DNA from 2 places in the Vibrio cortegadensis genome. Region 1 is predicted to be linked to the other one. Evidence: predicted binding sites of a transcription regulator. Region 1 holds the regulator's gene; the other holds the start of a gene.
The links. The regulator MetJ, encoded in region 1, represses methionine synthesis genes. The targets are predictions, from matches to a motif close to TTAGACNTNTANANGTCTAA.

Region 1 (12,702 bases):
CGCAACACCAGCGTCTCTAGATAAGCAAGCTCGTTTAGAGCGTCTAACACTTCGCCGTAACCTTGTTATTCGCGAAGCATGGGTATCATGGGCTGATGAAGTAATAGCTGAATTAGGCGCAATGGCGTAAGTTCAAATCAGTTCATTGAAGTAAATACCAAAAAGGGTTAATGCATTTGCACTAACCCTTTTCTATTTCTGTTCCCTTCAGCTTTAGTCTCTATTTCTATCTTTATCTCTATATCTATCCGCTAAAACAGTACCTATAAGCTATAATTGGATGTAGACCTAAGTTGGATGTAAACCTAAGCTAAACGTAAACTTTAGCTTGGACATGAACTTTAGCTTGGACGTGAACTTAAGCAGGACGCACGCCAAGTGTATGGCAAAGCGCATAGGTCATTTCAGCTCGATTCAGAGTATAAAAGTGAAAATCTTTCACCCCTTCTCGGCTTAGTGTTCTCACCATATCAATCGCTTGACTGGCACCAACGAGTTGTCGTGTCGTAGGATCATCGTCTAAACCGTTAAACTGCTGTGCCATCCAGCCTGGTACTTTTACGTTATTCATCGCAGCAAAGCGTGATGCTTGCTTAAAGTTGGAAACAGGTAGAATGCCCGGCACAATTTCAGCATCAATGCCTGCCGCCACGCAGCGGTCACGAAAACGTAAGTAACTCTCTACATCAAAGAAGAATTGAGTAATGGCACGATCGGCACCTGCATCCACTTTACGCTTTAAGTTAATCAAATCCGCTTGAGCACTTTTCGCCTCTGGGTGAACTTCAGGAAAAGCCGCAACTGAGATATCAAAATCATGCTGAGATTTAAGCAGTTTCACTAAGTCTGATGCGTACATGTCAGGCGCACCGCCACCTGCAGGAATATCACCACGCAGTGCCACAATGCTTTTAATGCCATTGTTCCAGTAATCGTCTGCAATATTGATTAACTCTTCACGACTTGCATCAATACAGGTCAAGTGAGGGGCTGCGACCAATCCAGTTTGATCTTTGATCTCTTTGATAATCGAGTGAGTACGATCTCGCTCGCCAGAATTGGCACCATAAGTAACTGAGACAAATTTAGGTTGAAGAGTCTTTAATCGATGGACAGAGTTCCATAAGGTTTCTTCCATTTTTTCACTGCTTGGTGGAAAAAACTCAAATGACACATTGATGTTGTCAGAAAGTTCGGCAATATTCTGATTTAAGGCGTCGATATGGCCTGCGTGTGTATATCCCATCTTAACTCTCCCTGTGGCCATCTTTGCCACGCAATAATCTAAATCCTTAAATGACGTTTAGACGTCTATATGTCCACAGAATGGAATGAATACGATTTAATGTCAACAGGATGATTATGAATTTTTCTCATGTTCAAAGTGAAGATAGTTCATTATTAATGGAAAACACAAAGCTCACCCGCAAAGAACATAAGATCCTCACCTCTGTAAAAAACACAAAGCCCTCTGCCAGAAAACACAAAGGCCCTAATACAAAACCCAATAGCTCCCGTAGAAACAACAAAGGAGCGAATGATTTCGCTCCTTTGGTTAGGGCCTGTTGATCCAGTATCGACAGATGATGTTAGAAGGCGATAAGAAGAGCCCCCTCGACTTACTACTTAAACAACGTCGATCACCACTTAAAACAGCGCAGACATCCGATTTAGGTCTGATTGAATAGCACCAGCGGTCACTTCTCTTCCCGCACCTGGGCCTCGAATGACTAGAGGGTTATCTTTGTACCACTTACTCTCAATCGCAAAGATATTGTCACAAGGGAGTAAGTTCGCTAGCGCATGCTCTTTCGCAAGCGCCTCGACGCTCACACTCGCATTCCCATTCTTTTCCAAACGAGCGACATAACGCAGCACTTTATGCTCTTTCTGAGCTTTTTCTAAACGCTCGGCTAACTCTTCACTCAAGACAGATGCGTGATCAAAGAAGTCATCTAATGACAGATCTTGTAGCTCTGCTGGAACCAGAGATTCAACCTTTACGTTTTCAGGCTCAATCTCTAACCCTGATTCTCGCGCTAGAATGACTAACTTACGCATCACATCTGAACCATCTAAATCCGACCGAGGATCGGGTTCCGTCAATCCTTGTTGCCATGCGAGATCAACCAACTCACTAAAGGGAACACTGCCGTCGAATTGCTGGAATAACCATGAAAGCGTCCCCGAAAAAATACCCGATACCGCAATGATCTCATCGCCACTCTCACGCAAATCTCGAACGGTATGATTAATCGGAAGCCCCGCCCCTACTGTCGCGTTATACAGCCAATGACGACCAATTTTTGCAAAAGCATCTTGAACTTGATGGTAATACTTACCAGAAGCGGAACCGGCCACTTTATTGGCTGAAATTAAGTGAATACCTTGATGCGCGATATTCAAGTACTGCTCGGCCAACTCTTGGCTCGCGGTAACATCTAACACCACGGCTTCATCATAATTTTGAATCGCACCTAAACGCTCTAACCATTCGTGACTGTTATTTGCAATGGATTCGTCATTAAAGCGGGCATCAATTGTGGTCGGGTCTATCCCTTTATCATCAAACCAATACGTTTGGCTTCCCACCACACCCACTAAATCAAAGCTCATGCCTCGGCGTTTTTCTAGCTCACTTTTCTGCTCGGTAAACAGAGATAACCAACTCGAACCAATATTGCCTTTACCACACAATACCAATGCTACTCGTTTCTGAGCTTGGAAAAGTTGAGTATGAATGCCTTTTACTAAAGGTGGTGTTTCACTGCGGCGTAGAACCGCCACTAAACTCAATCCAGATAGCGACTCCGACACAAATTCGACTGGGGAGTGTTTCAACTGCTGATAGAAACCGTAGCAATGATTTGGATTTTTAGTGACGCCAGCACCAACGGCCGCGATCAGCGAGTAACCCTCTTTCAATTTGATTTCGGCTTCCACCGCACAATCTTGCAAATGGCTAAGAGCGCCACCAGCAATCTCTGCTGTGTACGCTAAACGCAAACAGTGCTGATCCGATTGGACTTCATAAGCCAAAGGTTCAAGTTGCGCCCGAGTTAGGCTCTGCAATACGTCCGTTTCAATTCGCTTAAAATCATGACCTTGGGTGAAAGTCAGTTGGATCAACAACACCTCATCTAACGAGGTAATGATCTTAGCGCCGCGCCCTGAAGCTAACACTCGCTCAATTCGAGTCGATCCCGATTCGGGTTGATGGCTACAGCGTAAACTTAAATCCATCGCACTTTGCGCGACAGGTTGTAAAGTGCGACTATGCAATACTGGTGCAGCAAGACGAGCCAGCTCGCTCGCCTCATCTAAGCGCAGCAGAGGCAGAAGACAGGCATCCGAGACAAGCCTTGGGTCAGCGCTGTATACGCCAGCCACATCGCTCCAAATCGTCACACAGCTCACTTCCGCTAATGCACCAATCACAGTTGCCGAGTAATCCGAACCATTTCGACCAAGCAAGACCGTTTCATGAGCGGAATCTTGCGCCATGAATCCAGTGATCACGATTCGATGATGTGTATGTTGGGCAAGAATTTCTTTCAACAACGGATAAGAGCGCGCGCGATCGACTTCTGGCTGCGTACCCGCTTCTGCCCGTAAAAACTCACGAGCATCTTGAGCTACAGCCGCAAGATCGTACTGACACAATAGTTCAGCTAACAATCGAGCCGACCATACTTCACCATGGCCTAACACATTCGCTTTGTCGGTTGCCGAAAGCGGAGTGGTTAACTCCCCTAGCGCACTAAATTCAGCATTCAACGTTGCAAGCAAAGCCGTTTGTGATTCTCCACTCAGCAAGGTTTCAATCAATTCAGTCTGAAATTGACGCAATGACTGTAAAGCCTCATGCGCCAAACGCCCATCTTTATCCAGCGCTTCTAAAAACTCGATAAGACGGTTGGTGGTTTTCCCTGCCGCTGACACCACCACTAAATCATCCGCTCCCGAATACTCTTTAAGAATATTCACCACGCGCTGATAACACTCAGGATCAGCTAAGCTACTGCCACCAAATTTATGCAGTTGACGAATAACACTCATTTAAACGGCCTCTCCATCGTCCGTAAATCGCTCCGCTTTCGCAAAAGCTTGTGATAAATCGTTAATCAAATCGTCAGCATCTTCTAGCCCAACCGATAAACGTAATAAATGCTGTGAAATGCCAGCTTCCGCCAAGGCTTCCTCCCCCATCGCACGGTGAGTCATCGAAGCTGGGTGGCAAATCAAACTCTCAACGCCACCTAAGGATTCCGCTAAAGAGAATAATTCGAGTTGATCGACAAAATATTTCAGTTGTTCAAAACTGCCTGCAAACTCAAAGCTCAGCATAGACCCAAAACCAGACTGCTGCTTCTTCGCGATATCATGTCCGGGATGATCAGGCAGGCTTGGGTGATAGATAACATCGACTAAAGATTGCTTCTGAAGTTCGCTAAGGATGGCTATCGAACTCTCTTCATGCACACGCATTCTTGCGCCCAGAGTGCGTATGCCACGTAACGTCATGTAACTATCAAATGGTGTTCCTGTTGCGCCAATGCAGTTTCCCCACCACGCCAACTCTTCTGCATGTTCTTCTGTTTTCGTCACCACAACACCACCAATCACATCCGAGTGGCCGTTAATAAACTTAGTGGTCGAGTGAATAACGAAATCTGCACCGAGTTCTAATGGCTTTTGGTACACAGGTGTCAAAAAGGTATTATCGACAGCCACTAGCGTCTCGACTTGCTTAGCTTTAATGCATGTCTCTTCGATATCGATAACACGAACGAGCGGATTTGACGGCGTTTCAAGCAGTAATAATTTCGGCTTCAGAGCAATCGCAGCATCCAACGCAGCACAATCTGATTGATCAACAAAAAGAACCTTAAAGTCCCCTTTTTGAGCTCGTGTATTAAATAGGCGATAAGTACCACCATAGCAATCGTGCGGTGCGACAATCAGATCATCAGAGCCTAAAAAAGCAGAAACCCAAAGGTTGAGCGCCGATGTACCGCAATTTGTGACCACTGCCCCTTTTCCCGATTCCAACTCAAACAGTGCCGTTTCTAATAATCCTCGGTTTGGATTACCAGAACGGGTATAGTCATATTTAGGCACTTCACCGAAGGCTGGGAAGCTATAATTGGTCGAAAGATAAATCGGTGGGACAACGGCATTATGCTGAGAATCTGACTCAATCCCTGTTCGTACGGCGATAGTCGCGGGCTTCCGGCTGCTCATATGTGTTTCCTTTCCAAGTCGAATTCGATGCTCACAACACCTTGATTGATATCAAGGCACTGTGTTAGAGAGTTGTTATTCTCGTTACTTTATGTCACTTTACGTTTATAAGCGTAAGCCGTCAACACATCTAGACGTCTATATGTCTTTGCTTATGGCGGTAAATCCCGCTAAAATCCCCTCCTATTATTTTTAAACAACTAACAATAACAATGAAGGTGCGCAATGGCAGACTGGAATGGTGAATACATTAGTCCATACGCAGAGCATGGAAAAAAGAGCGAACAGGTTAAAAAAATTACCGTTTCGATCCCATTAAAAGTATTAAAGGTACTCACTGATGAGCGTACTCGCCGTCAGATTAACAACCTACGCCACGCAACAAACAGTGAACTTCTTTGTGAAGCCTTCTTGCATGCTTATACTGGGCAACCTCTTCCTACTGATGAAGATCTACGTAAAGATCGTCCGGATGAGATCCCAACCGAAGCAAAAGAATTAATGACTGCAATGGGCATCGAATTCGAAACATTCGACGAAGAGTAACCGCTTACTGCTGATGTCATTGGTTCGTTTGGGCGTTGTCTCAACTTAACCTCATTAAAAAAGCCGCTAAACATAATGTTTGGCGGCTTTTTAGTGTCTCGCTAGCGTGCAGATTTATTACGTCGTGTATTTACAGATTTACTGCATTGCGTTCTTACTGCACTCTACGTATTTACTGCATATTACGTTCTTACTGCATATAGTTTTCTGGCATCTCAATACGAGCTACACCAGATTCAACCGCCGCCACAGCCACGGCTTTTGCTACGCGTGGTAACAAACGTGGGTCCATCGGTTTAGGAATAATGTAATCGACGCCAAACTCAAGTGCATCCACACCCGCCGCTTTCAATACTTCAGCAGGAACAGGCTCTTTAGCAAGTTGACGAATCGCTTCTACCGCCGCCAGTTTCATCTCATCATTAATCACGCTTGCACGTACATCTAGCGCACCACGGAAAATGAATGGGAAACATAGAACATTGTTCACTTGGTTTGGATAGTCAGAACGGCCAGTACCCATAATCAGGTCATTACGCACTTCATGAGCTAATGCAGGTTTGATCTCTGGATCTGGATTCGAACATGCAAACACAACAGGCTTGTCGGCCATTAATTTCAGCGCTTCAGCCGGAAGAAGGTTTGGACCTGATACGCCTAAGAATAGGTCAGCACCATCAATCACATCTTCCAACGTGCGTTTGTCAGTATTGTTCGCAAAACGCTGTTTGTACTCGTTGATGTCATCACGGCGAGTGTGGATCACGCCTTTACGGTCAAGCATGTAGATTTTTTCACGCATCGCGCCACACTTAATCAGTAGCTCCATACAAGCGACAGCTGCTGCACCCGCACCAAGACAAACGATCGTACACTCTTCTAATTTCTTACCTTGAAGTTCGATCGCATTCAGCATGCCCGCTGCCGTTACAATCGCGGTACCGTGTTGGTCATCATGGAATACAGGCACATCACAACGTTCAATCAAGCGACGCTCAATTTCAAAACAGTCTGGTGCTTTGATATCTTCTAAGTTAATACCACCGAATGTGTCTGCAATGTTCGCAACTGTGTCGACAAATTCGTCGATAGTGCGGTGTTTTACTTCGATATCGATAGAATCAAGGCCAGCAAAACGTTTAAACAGTAACGCTTTACCTTCCATCACAGGTTTTGATGCGATTGGACCAAGGTTACCTAAACCAAGGATCGCGGTGCCGTTTGAGATCACCGCAACCATGTTACCTTTCGCTGTGTACTTATAAACGTTCTCTACGTTTTGGGCGATTTCACGTACAGGTTCTGCAACACCTGGGCTGTAGGCCAGTGCCAGATCTTCAGCTGAGTCTGCTGGCGTGGTTAGCTCTAAAGCAATTTTCCCCGGTTTTGGGAAGGCATGGTAATCAAGTGCTTGTTGGCGAAATAGTTCTTCTGAAGAGAGCTCTTGGTGATTGTCGTCTGACATAGGTGCAGTATCCCCGAAAAGGTAATGTGATGATGGAGTCGAATGCTAATATTAATTGATGTAAGTCAATCTTCATAGATAGGATTGCGATCTGATTCATTAAAAAACCAGATTCATCTACTCATTCGACCAGTCATTAGAAGATGTCACTAAAATGCAGATAATAAAAAAGGACGCCATGGCGTCCTTTTTTCATTCGGTGTAGCAAAAGTAATAGAATTACTTGCTAGAAAGAGCACCGAAACGCTTGTTGAAGCGATCAACACGGCCGCCTGTATCTACGATACGTTGCTTACCAGTGTAGAATGGGTGACATTTGTCACATACGTCTAGGTGGATTGAATCTTTACCTAGAGTAGAGTTGAATTCAAATGTGTTGCCACAAGAACAAGTTGCGCTTACAGCTTTGTATTCTGGGTGGATTCCAGTTTTCATGGGATAACCTCGTTAGGCCGTGTCGCCATCCGAATCTAAGCCGGACACCACACGTAGTTTAAAAAATTATTGCCACCGCTAAATTACTCAAAGGTAAAATAAGCCATGACGTTAAGGCGCAGTATAGTAATGAATCCCCTGCCTAGGATCAACCAATTTGATAGTTTTTTCACCGTTAAATGTTTTACGCGCCTTTATTACGGCTTATCTCTCCGATTAAAGACCATTCACATCGGTTTTAACCTAAGCAGAACGCCAGCATACCGACTTTTATCGCCTTTTCATTAGTCTACTTAAGAATAAGATAGCTCGAATTTCATAACTGATTAAATTAGACTGTGTTTTCTCATCATTGTGCCGAATTTATGACCCTATGCGCCCATCAATAGCTCGAATCGCTCTGCCTGTTCCCCTAGATAAGCAGTTCGATTATCTTATTCCTAGCCACCTATTTCCAATTATTGGTGGGCGAGTCTCTGTGCCTTTTGGTCGTCAAACATTAGTCGGGATCGTCACAGCACTGGTCAATGAATCCGATTTCCCTCGCGAGCAGCTAAAAAGCATTAAGCAAGTCTTAGATAACCAACCTGTTTTCTCTGAGTCGGTGTATACCCTATTAACCTGGTGCAGCAAATTTTACCAATATCCCCTAGGTGAAACCCTAACCAACGCGCTTCCTTCTGCGTTACGTAAAGGGAAAGCCGCTGATTTTGCCACCTTGGTGGAATGGCAACTGACCGCATCAGGGAAAAATCAGCTCATGCAAGGGTTTGGTCGTGCAGTCAAGCAAGCGAAAGTGATGCATATGCTCGAAAATGGCAATGTCCCTCACCAAGAGTTTATCGATCACGAAGTGGGCAGCACTGTACTGAAAACCCTGCAAGAGAAAGGGTGGATTGAATCATTAGAGAAAAAACCAAAGATCACGGCATGGAATCATCAGGTTGAAGCCGATTGCGATAAACCTAAGCTCAATGAAGAACAAGCGATTGCGATCGCCACCGTCAACAGCCAAACCGAATTCGGCTGCTATTTATTAGAAGGGGTGACAGGTTCGGGGAAGACCGAAGTCTACCTGAATATGATTAAGCCCATCCTCGAACAGGGAAAACAAGCGTTAGTGCTGGTTCCTGAGATTGGATTGACCCCACAAACCATTAACCGCTTTAAAAAACGGTTTAATGTGCCGGTTGAAGTGATCCATTCAGGGTTAAATGACACCGAACGTCTGAACGCTTGGCTTTCTGCTCGCGATAATATTTCAGGCATTGTCATTGGCACTCGATCAGCTCTGTTCACGCCTTTTGCGGATCTTGGCATTATTATCGTCGATGAAGAGCATGATGCCTCTTACAAACAACAAGACAGCCTACGCTACCACGCCCGTGACGTCGCCATTATGCGCGCGAACAAAGCGCAGATCCCAATCATTCTTGGCACCGCGACGCCAGCACTTGAAACGCTGCATAATGCGCTCAGTGGTAAATACCATCATCTAACCTTAAGCCAACGAGCAGGGGTTGCCCTTCCAACCACCAATAAAGTATTGGATGTGAAAGGGCTCTATTTAGAAAGTGGATTATCCGCACCACTGATTGCCGAAATGCGCCGTCATCTTAAAGCGGGCAACCAAGTGATGCTGTTTTTAAATCGACGCGGTTTCTCCCCAGCTTTGATGTGCCATGAGTGTGGCTGGATTGCAGAATGTAAACGCTGCGATGCGTACTACACCTTCCACCAGCACAGCAGTGAAGTTCGCTGTCATCACTGTGGCTCTCAGCAACCTGTCATCCATCAATGTCATGGATGCGGGTCCACTCAGCTTGTTACCGTTGGCGTCGGCACCGAGCAGCTTGAAACACAGTTAGAGCAACTTTTCCCAGAATACAAAACCATTCGAATTGATCGCGACAGCACCCGCCGTAAAGGCAGTTTAGAGTCCGCGCTAGAATCGATTCGCAAAGGTGAATTCCAAATTCTTATCGGCACTCAAATGCTCGCCAAAGGGCACCACTTCCCCAATGTAACATTGGTGGGTTTACTCGATATTGACGGTTCGCTCTACAGCAGTGATTTTCGAGCGGCTGAACGTTTGGCTCAGCTCTTTATTCAAGTGGCAGGTCGAGCAGGACGCGCCAGTAAACCCGGAGAAGTGATCTTACAAACTCATCACCCTGAACACGGGTTACTACAGGCATTGCTACACAAAGATTATCGTCACTTTGCAATTAGCGCATTGGAAGAGCGAAAAATGGCGCAGTTGCCACCCTATTCCCATCTAACGCTTTTTAGGGCTGAAGCGAACAATCCGCAACAGGTAGAAGAGTTTCTTCGCCAAGTACGTCACACACTTGAAGCTCATCCGCTATTTGATGATAGCTGCATGGTGCTTGGCCCGACGCCTGCGCCATTAGCGAAACGAGCAGGGAAATCACGCTGGCAATTACTGCTTCAAACTCAAAGCAGACCATTAATGCAAAAGCTGCTCTATAGCGCGAAGCCTGCGATTAATCTGTTACCCAGCGCCAAAAAAGTGCGTTGGTCGCTGGATATCGAGCCCCAAGATCTTAGTTGATGGTGCGAATGCCCCTAATGACAATGTAATCAGAAAATGTATTCACATTTATCGTGAGCGAAGTCACATAGACAATGTAATTTTTGTTAAACAGCCCGTAACTTTCTCTTTGGAATTGAATAAACTATCTCCTCAACAGAAAACGTTAAAAAATGTAACTGACGTATTTCATTCATTAAAACAATAATTAAATGCCATGTTGGCATGTAAGTAAGTGACTTAAGAGGATTTAGTATGGCGACAATGAAGGATGTTGCCCAGCTGGCTGGAGTATCAACTGCGACCGTATCACGTGCGTTAATGAATCCGGAAAAAGTATCATCCTCAACCCGTAAACGTGTTGAAGATGCTGTTTTAGAAGCTGGTTATTCACCGAACTCTTTGGCAAGAAATTTACGCCGAAATGAATCAAAAACGATTGTCGCCATTATTCCCGACATTTGCGATCCTTACTTTACTGAGATCATACGAGGCATAGAAGATACCGCCATGGAGTTTGACTACTTAGTCCTCCTTGGTGACAGTGGGCAACAGAAGAAGCGTGAGTCTTCCCTTGTAAACCTCGTCTTTACCAAACAAGCCGATGGTATGCTATTGTTGGGGACCGACCTTCCTTTTGATGTCAGTAAACCTGAACAGAAAAACCTTCCTCCGATGGTCATGGCGTGTGAATTTGCACCAGAACTTGAGCTCCCCACCGTTCATATCGATAACTTAACTTCAGCATTTGATGCGGTGAACTATCTCACCCAACTTGGGCACAAGCGTATCGCTCAAATCACAGGGCCAGAATCGGCAACCTTATGTAAATTCCGTCAACAAGGTTATCAGCAAGCGCTGCGTCGAGCGGGGATCATCATGAATCCAACCTTTACGGTACAAGGTGACTTTACGTTTGAAGCGGGGGCAAGGGCTGTGAGAAAGCTACTGTCTCTACCAGAAGCGCCAACCGCTATTTTCTGTCATAACGACACCATGGCTATTGGAGCGATTCAAGAAGCGAAAAAACTAGGCTTACGCGTTCCACAAGATCTCTCTTTTGTTGGCTTTGATGACATTCAATTCTCTGAATATTGCGATCCACCTCTGACGACCATCTCTCAGCCTCGATATGAAATTGGACGCCAAGCCGTATTGATGATGTTAGAGCTTCTCAAAGGGAACGAAGTCAGTGCTGGTTCAAGGCTCCTTGAGACTGAATTGATCGTTCGCGGCAGTGCTGCGCCACCACGAATGAGTTGATTGCTTGTCGATTTTAAAAGCCTAAAAGAATGAAAATGATTTGAAGCAGTGCATTTTAGTGCGCTGCTTCCGTTTTTATCTCTCCTACTGTTCTATCCACTCAATCTGGATTACCATGAGAGCAGAGAATTTAACTGTCGAATAATGCTGTGGCGAATAAAGATTATGTAAAGCGCGGTCGAGCCCCTAAAAAGCCGACCAAAAAACAAGCTCCACGCCGAAAGCCGTGGCGCATCGGACTCTTAGCCGTTCTTCTGCTAAGTGGGTTTAGTTATGGGCTGTATATTTTAAGTAACGATCCTGAACCACCAGCGCCTGTGGTCAAAACCAAGCCAAAACCTAAGCCAGCGAAATCCCTTCCTCCCCCTCCTGAAGAGAAGTGGGATTACGTCGATTCATTACCGAACCGCGAAGTGGAAGTGAAAGCCAAAGAACAAGTTGTCTCTGCCATTCCATACATCATGCAGTGCGGCGCTTATAAATCGATGTCTCAAGCAGAAAGCCGCAAACTCGATATCGCTTTTCAAGGGATCAACAGTAAAATTCGCAAGAAAGAGAACAGCAGTTGGTACCGTGTTGTTTTAGGGCCATACAAACTCAAACGAGATGCTGAGCGAGATCGTCATAAACTGCAGCGAGCAAAGATTGAGCCGTGCGCAATTTGGAAAGATACGCAATAACACATTAATTGACATAATTAGGGTAAGCCTCAACGCTTACCCTTTTTTGTCCCTTGAATTCGCTTCTCTTTATCCTCATATAGTTTTTATCGAAACCATATTTTCATTTATGTGAGTTCCCGCGGATACCACACGGAAGCTCAAGTAATAAGTAATCTAAATAATAGAGGCCAACTCGTGACTACTATTGTATCTGTACGCCGTAATAATAAAGTCGTCATCGCGGGTGATGGACAAGTATCTCTTGGCAACACCGTAATGAAAGGCAACGCACGTAAAGTTCGTCGTCTCTACAACAATCAAGTTCTGGCTGGATTTGCTGGAAGCACTGCTGATGCCTTCACTCTATTTGAACGCTTCGAAAGCAAACTTCAAATGCATCAAGGTCATTTAACCAAAGCGGCCGTTGAACTTGCAAAAGATTGGCGCAGCGATCGCGCGCTAAGAAAGTTAGAAGCACTGCTTGCTGTCGCTGACGAAACCGCATCATTGATCATCACCGGGAATGGCGATGT
Region 2 (12,702 bases), 580 kb from region 1:
ACACAATTAGAAACGAAAATGGTCAATGCTCCTTTGAACCGCGTCTTCACACTCTCCCTAGGTGTCGTTTTCTTATTGGCAATGCACTTTTTCATGCCAAATCCTGGCGGTTCGGGATTAGCACTCTCTTTCAACCCGACTACATGGATGGCGTTTAGTTTCAGCGTCGCTATTGGGCTCTATCAACTTGCGACCAATCGAGTCCTAAGGTATTCAAAGCTAACCATTGGCTTGTTTGTTTGCTGCATTCTGCTAACCGTGCCTATCTTTTATCTCAATGCGAATATTGAAAGTGTTAGTAATCGCTTACTTGGCCTTTGGGCTGGCTTCATATTTTTTGTGATCTTACAGCAATTCATGTTTAGTAATCGTCATAAACAGCGACTGCTCTGGCTTATCGTTCTTGCTATCGTGATCCAATCTATTTTTGGGTTATACCAATACCTTCTGTTAGAACCGGGGAATATCTTTGGTTATAACACTCTATCGAATCGTCCATATGGTATTTTCCAACAACCTAATGTTATGGCCAGTTTTCTGGCTACAGGGCTGATTCTATCTGGTTACCTTATTACTACGCAGCCGCACAAGTACAACAAAAAACTGAATGAAGTCGCTCTGCTTTATATTGTTCCTGCTTTAACCGTTCCTCTACTCATTGCGCTGGCGTCAAGAACTGGTTGGTTAGGCGCAATTTTCGGAACGATATGTATTCTGCCCTACCTTTACCGCTTCTCCACATTAAAACGCTGCGTTGGTTGGTGCATATCCGTATTGATTGGTCTCGCTCTCGGTGTAATGCTCATTCAATCGGAAGGCACGGACGATTTTGTCACCGCGAAAGCAGATTTAGAAACACCAAGAACTTATACGTTTCCACAAGCACTCGATATGGTGATAGAGAAGCCATTCACTGGTTACGGCTATGGTAAGTTTGAATCTCAATATATTTTGTATACCGCAAGGCAGCATCAATTAAACAAAGGTTATGCTCCTGGTCTGCCAGCGATGGATCACCCTCATAATGAACTATTATTATGGGGTGTCGAAGGTGGCGTTGTTCCAGTTATTGGTATTTTACTTGCCGCAATGCTTGTGTTGTCACGAATTTATACGGCAAAACGAGGCACAAGGCTGGCACTGTTCGCACTATTTACTCCCATTGTATTGCACTCCCAGCTAGAATATCCGTTTTACCATTCAGCCGCGCATTGGCTGATTTTCATTATTCTCATTTTTTGGGTTGATCAACGCGTATCCAAATATAAAACTCAGTCCTTTTCAGTAATCAGTAAAACATTATTCAGAGTCTTGAGCTTGGTTATCCCAATTCTGACCAGTTTTTATATGCTCAGTGCTTTGCACACTAACTACATACTGACTCAATTTGAACGTTCAGCTCCCAAAGATCCTGATATTTTAAAGCAAGTCACAAACCCCGTAGTTTGGAAGGACCGTTTTGATTGGGATGTTTACAGCACTTATCTCAATATTGGGTTATACACAGAAGATTCAGCTTTGATAAAACCATATGTATCTTGGTCTTTAGATATTATTAAAACCAAGCCGCGTCCAGCTTTCTACAGCAATCTTATTTTGGCTTATCAGGGGCTTAGCGACCCAAGTAGAGCTGAGCAAGTCAGGGCCGAAGCTCGTTTCTTGTTTCCAAATAAAGACTTCTCGAAGGTTCAATACACTCCGCCATCGTCAGCCGTCTCTCAATCTCCTGCAGCGAAACAATAGACACAAAAATGGCGAGTTAATAGCTCGCCATTTTAAATCGCACTAACTCAATACAGCTTAAGTCAGCGACTCTTCTAACGCTCGTAAGCATAACGACACATTTTCATTGCGTGCTGCATAACCCATCAAACCAATTCGCCAAGCTTTACCCGCCAAAGCGCCAAGGCCAGCACCAATCTCAAGGTTATACTCATTCAATAAATGCCCTCGAACCGCCGCTTCATCAATACCTTCAGGGATAAACACGGCATTAAGCTGAGGTAATCTGCTCGCTTCATCAACCACAAAGGTGAAACCCAGTCGCTCAAGGCCACTTTTCAGTTTTTCATGCATCTGTTTATGACGCTTCCAAGCCTGTTCAAGCCCTTCATTTTGGAGTAACACTAACGCTTCATGTAGTGCATACAAACTGTTGACAGGTGCCGTGTGGTGATAGCTACGTTTTCCTTCTCCGCTCCAATAGCCCAACACTAAACTTTGATCAAGAAACCAACTCTGAATCGGCGTTGATCTCGATTCAATTTTTTCAATGGCTTTAGCAGAGAAAGTCAGAGGGGATAGACCAGGAACACAAGACAGACACTTTTGGCTTCCTGAATAAACCGCGTCTAACTGCCATTCATCCACCAGCAAAGGCACGCCACCTAAAGAGGTAACAGCATCGACAATCGTTAAAGCACCGTAATCTTTTGCTAACTTACCTAACGCTTGAGCATTACTCAATGCTCCTGTGGACGTTTCTGCATGGACAAAAGCGAGGATCTTCGTATCCGGGTTTTCAACTAATGCCTGCTCAACTTTACCAATGGAGACGGGTTTACCCCATTCATCGTCCACTAGGACTACTTCACCACCACAACGGATCACATTTTCACGCATTCGTTCGCCAAACACTCCATTGCGGCAAACAATCACTTTATCGCCTGGCTCAATGAGGTTAACAAAGCAAGCTTCCATGCCCGCACTGCCTGGAGCTGAAACAGCAATAGTGAACTCATTTTCAGTCTGAAATGCATACTTTAGTAGTTGTTTAAGTTCATCCATCATTTGAATAAAAAGTGGGTCAAGATGACCAACAGTTGGACGACTAAGCGCTTGTAAGACCTGCGGTGAGATATCCGATGGTCCCGGCCCCATCAATGTTCGATGTGGTGGAAAAAAACTTTGAATTGGCATAAACGCTCCTTGCGAATGGCTATATGAGTGAATAGGTTAATCGAATTTTCAGCGAACAACAATTCGACTCAAGTATGAGGTCAAACCAGTGTCACAAAAATGTTAAATTTATTTTATGCATAGTAATTGACTTTTCTTCCCTAAAAACGTTCAATGTCTAAGCTATCTAGCAGAAGAGGAGCATTGCCCAGGCAGATGTTTTGTGGAGCCTCAACTCCAATACAAACCATTCATGGGGAGCAATGCCGAGGTAATTCAAAGTTGTGGCTTTGAGTTGTCGGTTGAACGGGCTGAATCCCTTCGACTGTCATCAGTTCTATCTGATGAGGAGCTTCTGAGGTGTTCTATTCTATTATTGCCTCTGCTCAATTCTCTCTTCAAACATTGGATGTTGGATTACCAATCCGTAATTATTTATCAGGAAGTCGTGGGAGATATATCGTGAGCACATTGAATGTAGCTGGTTCCTTTAACGTTGCAAAATTTGGCGGGACAAGTGTCGCTAACTTTGAAGCAATGAGCCGTTGTGCTGCAGTTGTAGAAAACAACCCAAACACTAAACTCATCGTCAGCAGTGCGTGTTCTGGCGTGACTAATCTATTAGTTGAATTAGCGAATGGCGTTACCGAATCAACACGTCGCCAAGAGTTGATTAATAAGATTGATAAGATTCACCAAGCAATACTTGAGCAATTGACTGATGCTCAGTCTATTAAACAATCAATCGATGTCATATTGAGTGATGTTGCAAGTTTGGCTGAAGAATCGGCATCTCAGCCCTCCGCGAGACTCACCGATAATCTTGTTGCTTGTGGCGAGTTAATGTCGACGCACATTTTGACTCAACTAATGCGAGAGCGTGGAATTCATGCGGTAAGGTTTGATATTCGCGAAATACTAAAAACTGATAGTGCGTTTGGAAAAGCAGAACCTCAATTAGACATCATTTCCTCACTTGCAAGTAAGAAGCTCTCTCCTCTTTGCCAAGAACATGTTGTTGTCACTCAAGGCTTCATTGGATCTGATTCAAACGGCCAAACTACTACACTTGGAAGAGGAGGCAGTGATTATAGTGCCGCACTTATTGCTGAAGCAGTTTCAGCATCAGGTTTAGAAATTTGGACAGATGTCCCAGGTATCTACACTACAGATCCTCGTATTGCGCAAAAAGCCTCCCCAATTCCAGAAATTAGTTTTAGTGAAGCCTCTGAAATGGCCAATTTTGGGGCCAAGATCCTCCACCCTTCAACTTTATTACCTGCATTGCGACACCAGATCCCCGTTTTTGTTGGATCCTCAAAAGAACCAGAGAAAGGAGGGACATGGATTCGTCAAGAGGTCGCCAGCGCACCTCTTTTTAGGGCTCTCGCGTTACGCTGCAATCAAACCATGGTGACACTGCGCAGCCCAAACATGTTTCATGCTTACGGCTTTTTGGCCGATGTTTTCCAGATTCTAGCTAAGCATAAAATCTCTGTTGATTTAATCACCACATCTGAAGTAAGTGTCTCTCTCACTCTTGATCAAACAGATACCGCAGGCGGAGCACCTCAATTACCAAGCATTGTAAAACAAGAACTTGAAGCACTGTGCACCGTCGATGTCGAGCACAACCTCTGCCTTGTTGCTCTTATTGGTAATAACATGAGTGAAAGTAAAGGATACGCGAAACAGGTATTCAGCACGCTGGAAGATTTTAATTTACGCATGATTTGTTACGGTGCCAGCCCGCATAATCTATGCTTCTTACTCCACGAGTCGGTTGCCAAAAGCGCCATTCAAAAACTCCATCAAGAGTTATTTGAAGAGTCATAATTAATACGACCACGAACAAAAATGCCCGCTGATGATCAGCGGGCATTTTATTAAGACACTTTTCTAATTGATATTAGGCCCAAGCCATTTTTCGGCTTCCAACTTATCCCACCCTTTACGATCGGCATAGCTTTCCACTTGATCTTGTTGGATCTGCGCAATCGCAAAATAGCGAGAATCAGGGTGTGAGAAATACATTCCCGAAACCGACGCGCCCGGCCACATTGCATAGCTAGACGTCAATGACATACCAATCGCTTCTTCTACATTCATCAACGTCCATAATGTCCCTTTTTCTGTATGTTCAGGACATGCTGGATAACCAGGAGCAGGTCGGATGCCTTGGTATTTTTCACGGATCAATTCATCATTCGATAAATTCTCATCAACCGCATAACCCCAAATATCCTTACGTACTTTCTCATGCAAATATTCAGCGAAAGCTTCAGCTAAACGGTCAGCCACAGCTTGAATCATAATGGCATTATAATCATCACCTTTAGCTTTATAATCGTCAGCCAGTTCACGTTCCCCAATGCCACCCGTCACCGCAAAGCCACCAATCCAATCCGCTTTACCACTCGATTTTGGTGCAATGTAATCTGACAGGCAGTAGTTAAATCCTTTCGGTTTAGCCGTCTGTTGACGTAAGTTATGCAAGATATCTAAGACTTCAGTGCGTGATTCATTTGAATACACTTCAATGTCATCATCAACACTATTTGCAGGGAAAAGTGCACACATACCACGAACTTTGAGCAATCCTTCTCGTTCTACCCGATCAAGTAACTCATTCGCGTCTTGATACAAGCGCTTCGCTTCTTCACCAACTTCTTCATGATCAAGAATTGCAGGATATTTCCCCATCAATGACCACGTCATAAAAAATGGCGTCCAGTCGATGTAATCTTTCAGTGTGGCAATGTCCACATCATCAAAAATATGGACTCCCGGTTTTTTAGGTGCTGGCGGTGTATAAGCTTGCCAATCAATCTCAACTCGATTCGCTCTTGCTTCTTCAAGTGTAATAGGTTTCGTTCGTGGTGTTTTGCGATTATGCTGGTCTCGAACTCGGTCATAATCTAGATCAAGCTTTTCAATGAAGGCTGGTTTTAGTTCATTAGAGAGTAAAGAGGTACAAACCCCAACCGCACGAGAAGCGTTGTTGACATAGACAACTGGCTGATTGTAGTTCTGTTCAATTTTAACTGCGGTGTGTGCTTTTGACGTTGTCGCACCGCCAATCAATAGTGGCAAATCAAATCCCTGTCGTTCCATCTCTTTTGCCACATGTACCATCTCATCAAGCGAAGGCGTTATCAAACCTGATAATCCGATGATATCGACATTCTCTTCTTTGGCGACCTTCAGTATTTTTTCGCAAGGAACCATTACTCCTAAATCGATAATTTCATAGTTATTACACTGCAGCACGACCCCTACAATGTTTTTACCGATATCGTGAACATCTCCTTTTACAGTTGCGAGAAGAATTTTACCATTCGTGCTTCCCGCTTCTTTTGATGCATTGATAAAAGGCTCTAAGTGAGCAACGGCTTGCTTCATCACTCGGGCTGACTTAACCACTTGAGGCAAGAACATTTTCCCTTCACCAAAGAGGTCACCAACCACGTTCATCCCATCCATTAATGGGCCTTCTATCACTTCAATAGGACGACTCGCATTTGTTCGGGCTTCTTCAGTATCTTCGACAATAAAATCAGTGATCCCCTTGACTAAAGAGTGTTCTAAACGTTTCTCTACAGGCCAAGTTCGCCATTCAAGTGCTGACTTATCTTCAACTTTTCCTACAGCCCGCTCCAAGTATTCTGTCGCAATATCTAATAGACGCTCTGTCGAATCATCTCTTCTATTTAGGACTACATCTTCAACTGCTTCGCGTAAATCTTCAGGGACATTGTCGTAAATCTCAAGCTGGCCTGCGTTAACAATTCCCATATCCATACCATTTTTAAAACAGTGATATAGAAATACAGCATGGATAGCTTCACGAACGTAATTATTACCGCGAAATGAAAATGAGACGTTTGAAACACCACCAGAGATCATGGCATGAGGAAGTGTTCGTTTGATATCACCGACCGCTTCAATGAAATCGACCGCATAGTTATTATGCTCATCAATCCCTGTCGCAACGGCAAAGATATTGGGATCGAATATAATGTCTTCAGGTGGAAAGCCAACCTCATCGACAAGAATGTTATAGGCGTTAGTACAAATTTCTATTTTACGTTCACGTGTATCGGCCTGCCCAACTTCATCAAATGCCATAACAATCACAGCAGCACCATAGCGACGAACGAGCTTGGCTTGCTCTACAAACTTTTCTTTGCCCTCTTTAAGAGAGATCGAGTTAACAATACCTTTACCCTGAATGCATTTAAGTCCGGCTTCAATCACTTCCCATTTAGAGGAATCAACCATCACTGGGACTTTGGATATCTCGGGCTCAGAAGCACATAAATTAAGGAAGCGAACCATACACGCTTCGGCATCAAGCATTCCTTCATCCATGTTGATATCGATAATTTGGGCACCATTTTCAACTTGTTCCTGCGCAACACTTAGAGCTTCATCATAAAGTTCTTCTTTAATCAGACGTTTAAAGCGAGCAGAACCCGTCACATTGGTACGCTCACCAACGTTAACAAACAATGATTCTTTGGAAATAGTTAAAGGTTCTAAACCAGAAAGTCGACAAGCAATAGGAAGCTCTGGCAAAGCTCTTGGCGTAATATTTTCCACAGCCTGAGCCATCTGACGAATATGTTCAGGCGTTGTGCCACAACAGCCACCAATAAGGTTCAAAAATCCACTTTGAGCCCATTCTTTGACATGTTCAGCCATGTCTTCTGGTGACAAATCATATTCGCCAAATGCATTAGGGAGGCCTGCGTTAGGGTGAGCAGAAACACTACATTCAGAAATACGCGACAATTCATCAACATAAGGGCGAAGTTCATCTGGCCCCAAAGCACAGTTCAAACCGAACGATATAGGTCGTACATGCCTTAGTGCGTTGTAAAAAGCTTCTGTAGTTTGTCCTGATAAAGTACGCCCAGATGCATCTGTTATAGTTCCTGAGATCATGACAGGAAGCGAATAACCTAACTCATCAAAAACCGTTTCAACCGCGAATGCACATGCTTTAGCATTCAGAGTATCAAATATAGTTTCAATCAGGATGAGATCGCTCCCTCCCTCAATCAAGGCAAGCGTCGATTCAGAGTAAGCTTCTACTAATTCATCAAAAGAAACATTTCGGTAGCCAGGATCGTTCACATCTGGCGAAATGGAACAAGTTCGGTTAGTTGGACCTAATACACCTGCCACGTATCGCGGCTTATCAGGTGTCTTTTTAGTCCATTCGTCAGCTGCAGTTCGAGCGAGTTTAGCCGCAGCAAAGTTAATATCTCGACTCAGCGATTCCATGTCATAGTCAGCCATGGCAATGGTCGTCGCATTAAAGGTATTAGTTTCTAAAATATCAGCACCCGCTTCTAGGTACTGATGATGTATCTCACTAATAATTTGAGGTTGGCTAAGTACTAATAGGTCATTATTTCCTTTCAGATCGCAATGCCACTCAGAAAAACGCTCCCCTCGATACTCCTGTTCTTCGAGTTTGTAGCCCTGGATCATAGTTCCCATGCCACCATCAATAAGCAAAATCCTCTGCTTAAGTTGAGCTTCTATCTGTTTTCTTATATTGCTTCCCACAATACCACCTCATTCCTTTAGTTGTTCTAACATCCTATCACAGAAAAAGTAGAAATCTAGACGTCTATAACTCCTTTATTCTTGTTCAGAAGAAACTAATAACTTCACAGAGCATTAACAAAAACTGTTTGCTATTTGGGCTTTATCCGCTGAAAATATTATTCATATTTTGTTACAAATAGGTCCGTGAATGTCTGTCTATTACACTCTTTGCTTTTTATCCGCTGCTGCGATGATGATTGCTTTTATAAACAGCAAGATAGGAAAGATGCAAACCACCATTGCCATAACAGCTGGCGCTCTAATGTTATCTTTGCTTATCATTATTGCAGGACAAAATGATTGGTTTCAATTAACAGAAGTCGCCACAGATACGATGGCAACCATCAACTTTGAAGATTTCCTACTTAAGGGCATTTTAGGCTTTCTATTATTTGCAGGAGGTTTGGGGATAAAACTTCCGAATCTAAAAGATCAAAAGTGGGAAATCACGACATTAGCGTTAGGTGCTACATTATTCTCCACATTTTTCATTGGCTTCATTCTATATACATTCTGTCAACTCATTGGAATTGATTTTGACTTAGTCTACTGCCTCTTGTTTGGATCACTAATCTCTCCAACCGACCCTATCGCTGTGTTAGCTATAGTGAAAAAGCTTGATGCGCCAAAGCGGATATCAACTCAGATCGAGGGCGAATCGCTGTTCAATGATGGCTTTGGCTTGGTTATTTTTGTCACTTTATTCACTATTGCTTTTGGCACAGAACAACCAACAGCTAGAAGTGTCACCATGCTGTTTATCCAAGAAGGGCTGGGTGGCATAATCTACGGTTTCGCCTTAGGTCTTCTTTTTCACTACCTCATCAGTTCTACTAATGATCATTCTATGGAGCTGCTACTGACTATAGGCATCCCAACGGCTGGCTATGTATTTGCCGATGTTATTCACGTTTCAGGGCCGCTTGCTATGGTTGTCTCCGGAATTATGATCGGCAACTGGACTCGCTACATTGGTTTTTCGAAAGAGAGTGAAGAACATCTCGATCACTTTTGGGAACTCGTCGATGAGTTTTTAAACGGCGTGTTATTTCTATTAATTGGTATGTCGATGCTACTTTTTGAGTTTCACCAAGAGGATTGGCTCTTAATGATATTCGCTATCCCTCTTGTTCTTGTCAGTCGTTATTTGAGTGTGTGGATATCATACTTAGGCTTTCGTCGCTTTCGAACTTACAATCGATGGTCGATAAAAATACTGACTTGGGGTGGACTCAGAGGAGGGCTTGCGCTTGCAATGGCACTATCCATTCCATCGGGCGTAATGGTCATTCCAGATAAAATGATAGATGTTAAAGAGATTCTACTTGTCATGACATATGCCGTTGTCGTTTTCTCAATTCTAATTCAGGGATCAACGATTACACCACTAATAGAGAAAGCGAAAAAAGAAGAGAAAAATAACGTGTAATGATTATGCAATGGAGATTGGATCTTTTGTAAAAAACCATGTTCGTGAATAAATTTAAACACTCCACTACATTCACTAATTGTAATTTATTCTCTAATTAAGGCTACCAGACTATTGTAATAACGATTAATGGATAGCCTTGATAATACTGATTTCAAAACTTGTAATATCAATTCCGTTAATTTTATGACCTAATAAAGACTCGTAAAAGGAGTCCTTATGAAGCATGACTTTCCGAGTTTGATTAATTCCACAACCAATGCTCGACTTAGAATGCGTTATTTAGCCGTTTCTCATTTTGTTGACGGTAAAAGTCGCACTAAAATAGCTAAGTACCTTAAAGTTAGCAGAGTAAGCGTCAATAAATAGGTCAAAGCATATCTTGATAATGGTCTTGAAGGACTTCAAGAGAAACCACATTCTGGTAGACCCCGTCGCCTAACTGATGAGCAGAAATCACAAGTCAAAGAATATATTATCGAGCACGCAGCTAATGAAAGTGGCGGCCGCCTTCAAGCGAGAGACATTGGGCTTTATATAGAAAGCCATTTCGATACATCATATAAAAAGTCGGCGCTCTATCAGTTATTACATGACATTGGTCTGAGTAGGATCACTACTCGTTCTAAACATCCTAAGCAGTCAATTGAAGCCCAAGCAGCTTTTGAAAAAATTCCCAATCGAAATGTTCCTTAAAATCCTTAAGATCCTTGGTCATGTCCCCTTAAAAGATGTTCAAATATGGTTTCAAGACGAGGCTAGATTTGGTCAACGTAATATAACAACGCGAATATGGGCAGAGAAAGGTACGCGCCCCAGAGTAGTACAACAACAGTAATTCGAGTATGCATACCTATTCGGTGCAATATGTGTTACGACACGATAGTGGTTCCTCTGAACAATGAAAGAGCAACTCAGATTGATTTCTCAAGCCACACAGGTTGGCAAGCATGCCGTTGTTATCATGAACCAAGCGAGTTAGCATCAGAGCTATCTTGCAGATGAATTTGAGAGCCTCACCGTCATCCATATCCCACCTTATTCTCCCGAGCTTAACCCTATAGAACAGGTATGGAGTTGGCTCCGTCAAAATGAAGTAGCAAATAGGTGCTTCGAAAACTATGACGATATCGTAGAGACATTATGTGGAGCGTGGCATCGTTTTGTGAAGATAAAAGCAGAGTCATCTCACTCTGCTTTAGAGATTGGTTAAATCTGACCACTTAATTAACCGAATTGGTATTATTTTCTCAAATGGCAAACGTAAAAAAGCCCTAATCTTTCGATTAGGGCTTTTAAAATAAGTGGCGGAGTGGACGGGACTCGAACCCGCGACCCCCGGCGTGACAGGCCGGTATTCTAACCAACTGAACTACCACTCCGCAGTGGTCAACTCACTATGTGAGCGTCCATATCTCCAGGTCGGTCAACCTACAGATTTAATTTAAAGCCTGGCGATGTCCTACTCTCACATGGGGAAGCCCCACACTACCATCGGCGCTACTGCGTTTCACTTCTGAGTTCGGTATGGAGTCAGGTGGGTCCGCAACGCTATGGTCGCCAAGCAAATTCTTTTTCTACTTTCAGCTTTTAAAAAAGCTAAAGGTAAAATAATTCGGAAAGCTGTTTTAGTTCTCTAAACTCATTCAAGTTTGTCTGTATATATCGAGTCCATCAAAACCCCTTGGGTGTTGTATGGTTAAGCCTCACGGGCAATTAGTACAGGTTAGCTCAATGCCTCGCAGCACTTACACACCCTGCCTATCAACGTTCTAGTCTTGAACAACCCTTTAGGGCACTTAAAGTGCCAGGGAAGACTCATCTCAGGGCTCGCTTCGCGCTTAGATGCTTTCAGCGCTTATCGATTCCGAACTTAGCTACCGGGCAATGCCACTGGCGTGACAACCCGAACACCAGAGGTTCGTCCACTCCGGTCCTCTCGTACTAGGAGCAGCCCCCTTCAATCTTCCAACGCCCACGGCAGATAGGGACCGAACTGTCTCACGACGTTCTAAACCCAGCTCGCGTACCACTTTAAATGGCGAACAGCCATACCCTTGGGACCGACTTCAGCCCCAGGATGTGATGAGCCGACATCGAGGTGCCAAACACCGCCGTCGATATGAACTCTTGGGCGGTATCAGCCTGTTATCCCCGGAGTACCTTTTATCCGTTGAGCGATGGCCCTTCCATTCAGAACCACCGGATCACTATGACCTACTTTCGTACCTGCTCGAATTGTCATTCTCGCAGTCAAGCGGGCTTATGCCATTGCACTAACCACACGATGTCCAACCGTGTTTAGCCCACCTTCGTGCTCCTCCGTTACTCTTTGGGAGGAGACCGCCCCAGTCAAACTACCCACCAGGCACTGTCCGCAATCCCGATAAGGGACCTACGTTAGAACATCAAGCATACAAGGGTGGTATTTCAAGGTTGACTCCACCGCATCTGGCGACGCGGTTTCAAAGTCTCCCACCTATCCTACACATGTAGGGTCAATGTTCAGTGCCAAGCTGTAGTAAAGGTTCACGGGGTCTTTCCGTCTAGCCGCGGGTACACTGCATCTTCACAGCGATTTCAATTTCACTGAGTCTCGGGTGGAGACAGCGTGGCCATCATTACGCCATTCGTGCAGGTCGGAACTTACCCGACAAGGAATTTCGCTACCTTAGGACCGTTATAGTTACGGCCGCCGTTTACCGGGGCTTCGATCAAGAGCTTCGACCGAAGTCTAACCCCATCAATTAACCTTC

Region 2: a site for MetJ is predicted at 8,524-8,543, ahead of metH (methionine synthase). Genes of this name have one in related genera too.

The regions. Positions count from the first base shown of each region.
Region 1 is NZ_AP025472.1:233,529-246,230, reverse strand. Features, by position in the region: gene OCV39_RS01110 (PadR family transcriptional regulator) at 1-130, shown strand, start outside; gene metF (methylenetetrahydrofolate reductase) at 359-1,246, opposite strand; gene OCV39_RS01100 (bifunctional aspartate kinase/homoserine dehydrogenase II) at 1,648-4,059, opposite strand; gene OCV39_RS01095 (O-succinylhomoserine (thiol)-lyase) at 4,060-5,244, opposite strand; gene metJ (met regulon transcriptional regulator MetJ) at 5,470-5,790, shown strand; gene OCV39_RS01085 (malic enzyme-like NAD(P)-binding protein) at 5,981-7,255, opposite strand; gene rpmE (50S ribosomal protein L31) at 7,475-7,690, opposite strand; gene priA (primosomal protein N') at 8,064-10,265, shown strand; gene cytR (DNA-binding transcriptional regulator CytR) at 10,500-11,507, shown strand; gene ftsN (cell division protein FtsN) at 11,657-12,187, shown strand; gene hslV (ATP-dependent protease subunit HslV) at 12,365-12,702, shown strand, end outside.
Region 2 is NZ_AP025472.1:2,766,902-2,779,603, forward strand. Features, by position in the region: gene OCV39_RS12865 (PglL family O-oligosaccharyltransferase) at 1-1,743, shown strand, start outside; gene OCV39_RS12870 (pyridoxal-phosphate-dependent aminotransferase family protein) at 1,801-2,919, opposite strand; lysine riboswitch at 3,085-3,261, shown strand; gene lysC (lysine-sensitive aspartokinase 3) at 3,361-4,734, shown strand; gene metH (methionine synthase) at 4,798-8,475, opposite strand; gene OCV39_RS12885 (cation:proton antiporter) at 8,666-9,946, shown strand; partial or broken gene OCV39_RS12890 (IS630 family transposase) at 10,166-11,173, shown strand; tRNA gene OCV39_RS12895 (tRNA-Asp) at 11,252-11,328, opposite strand; rRNA gene rrf (5S ribosomal RNA) at 11,396-11,511, opposite strand; rRNA gene OCV39_RS12905 (23S ribosomal RNA) at 11,642-12,702, opposite strand, start outside.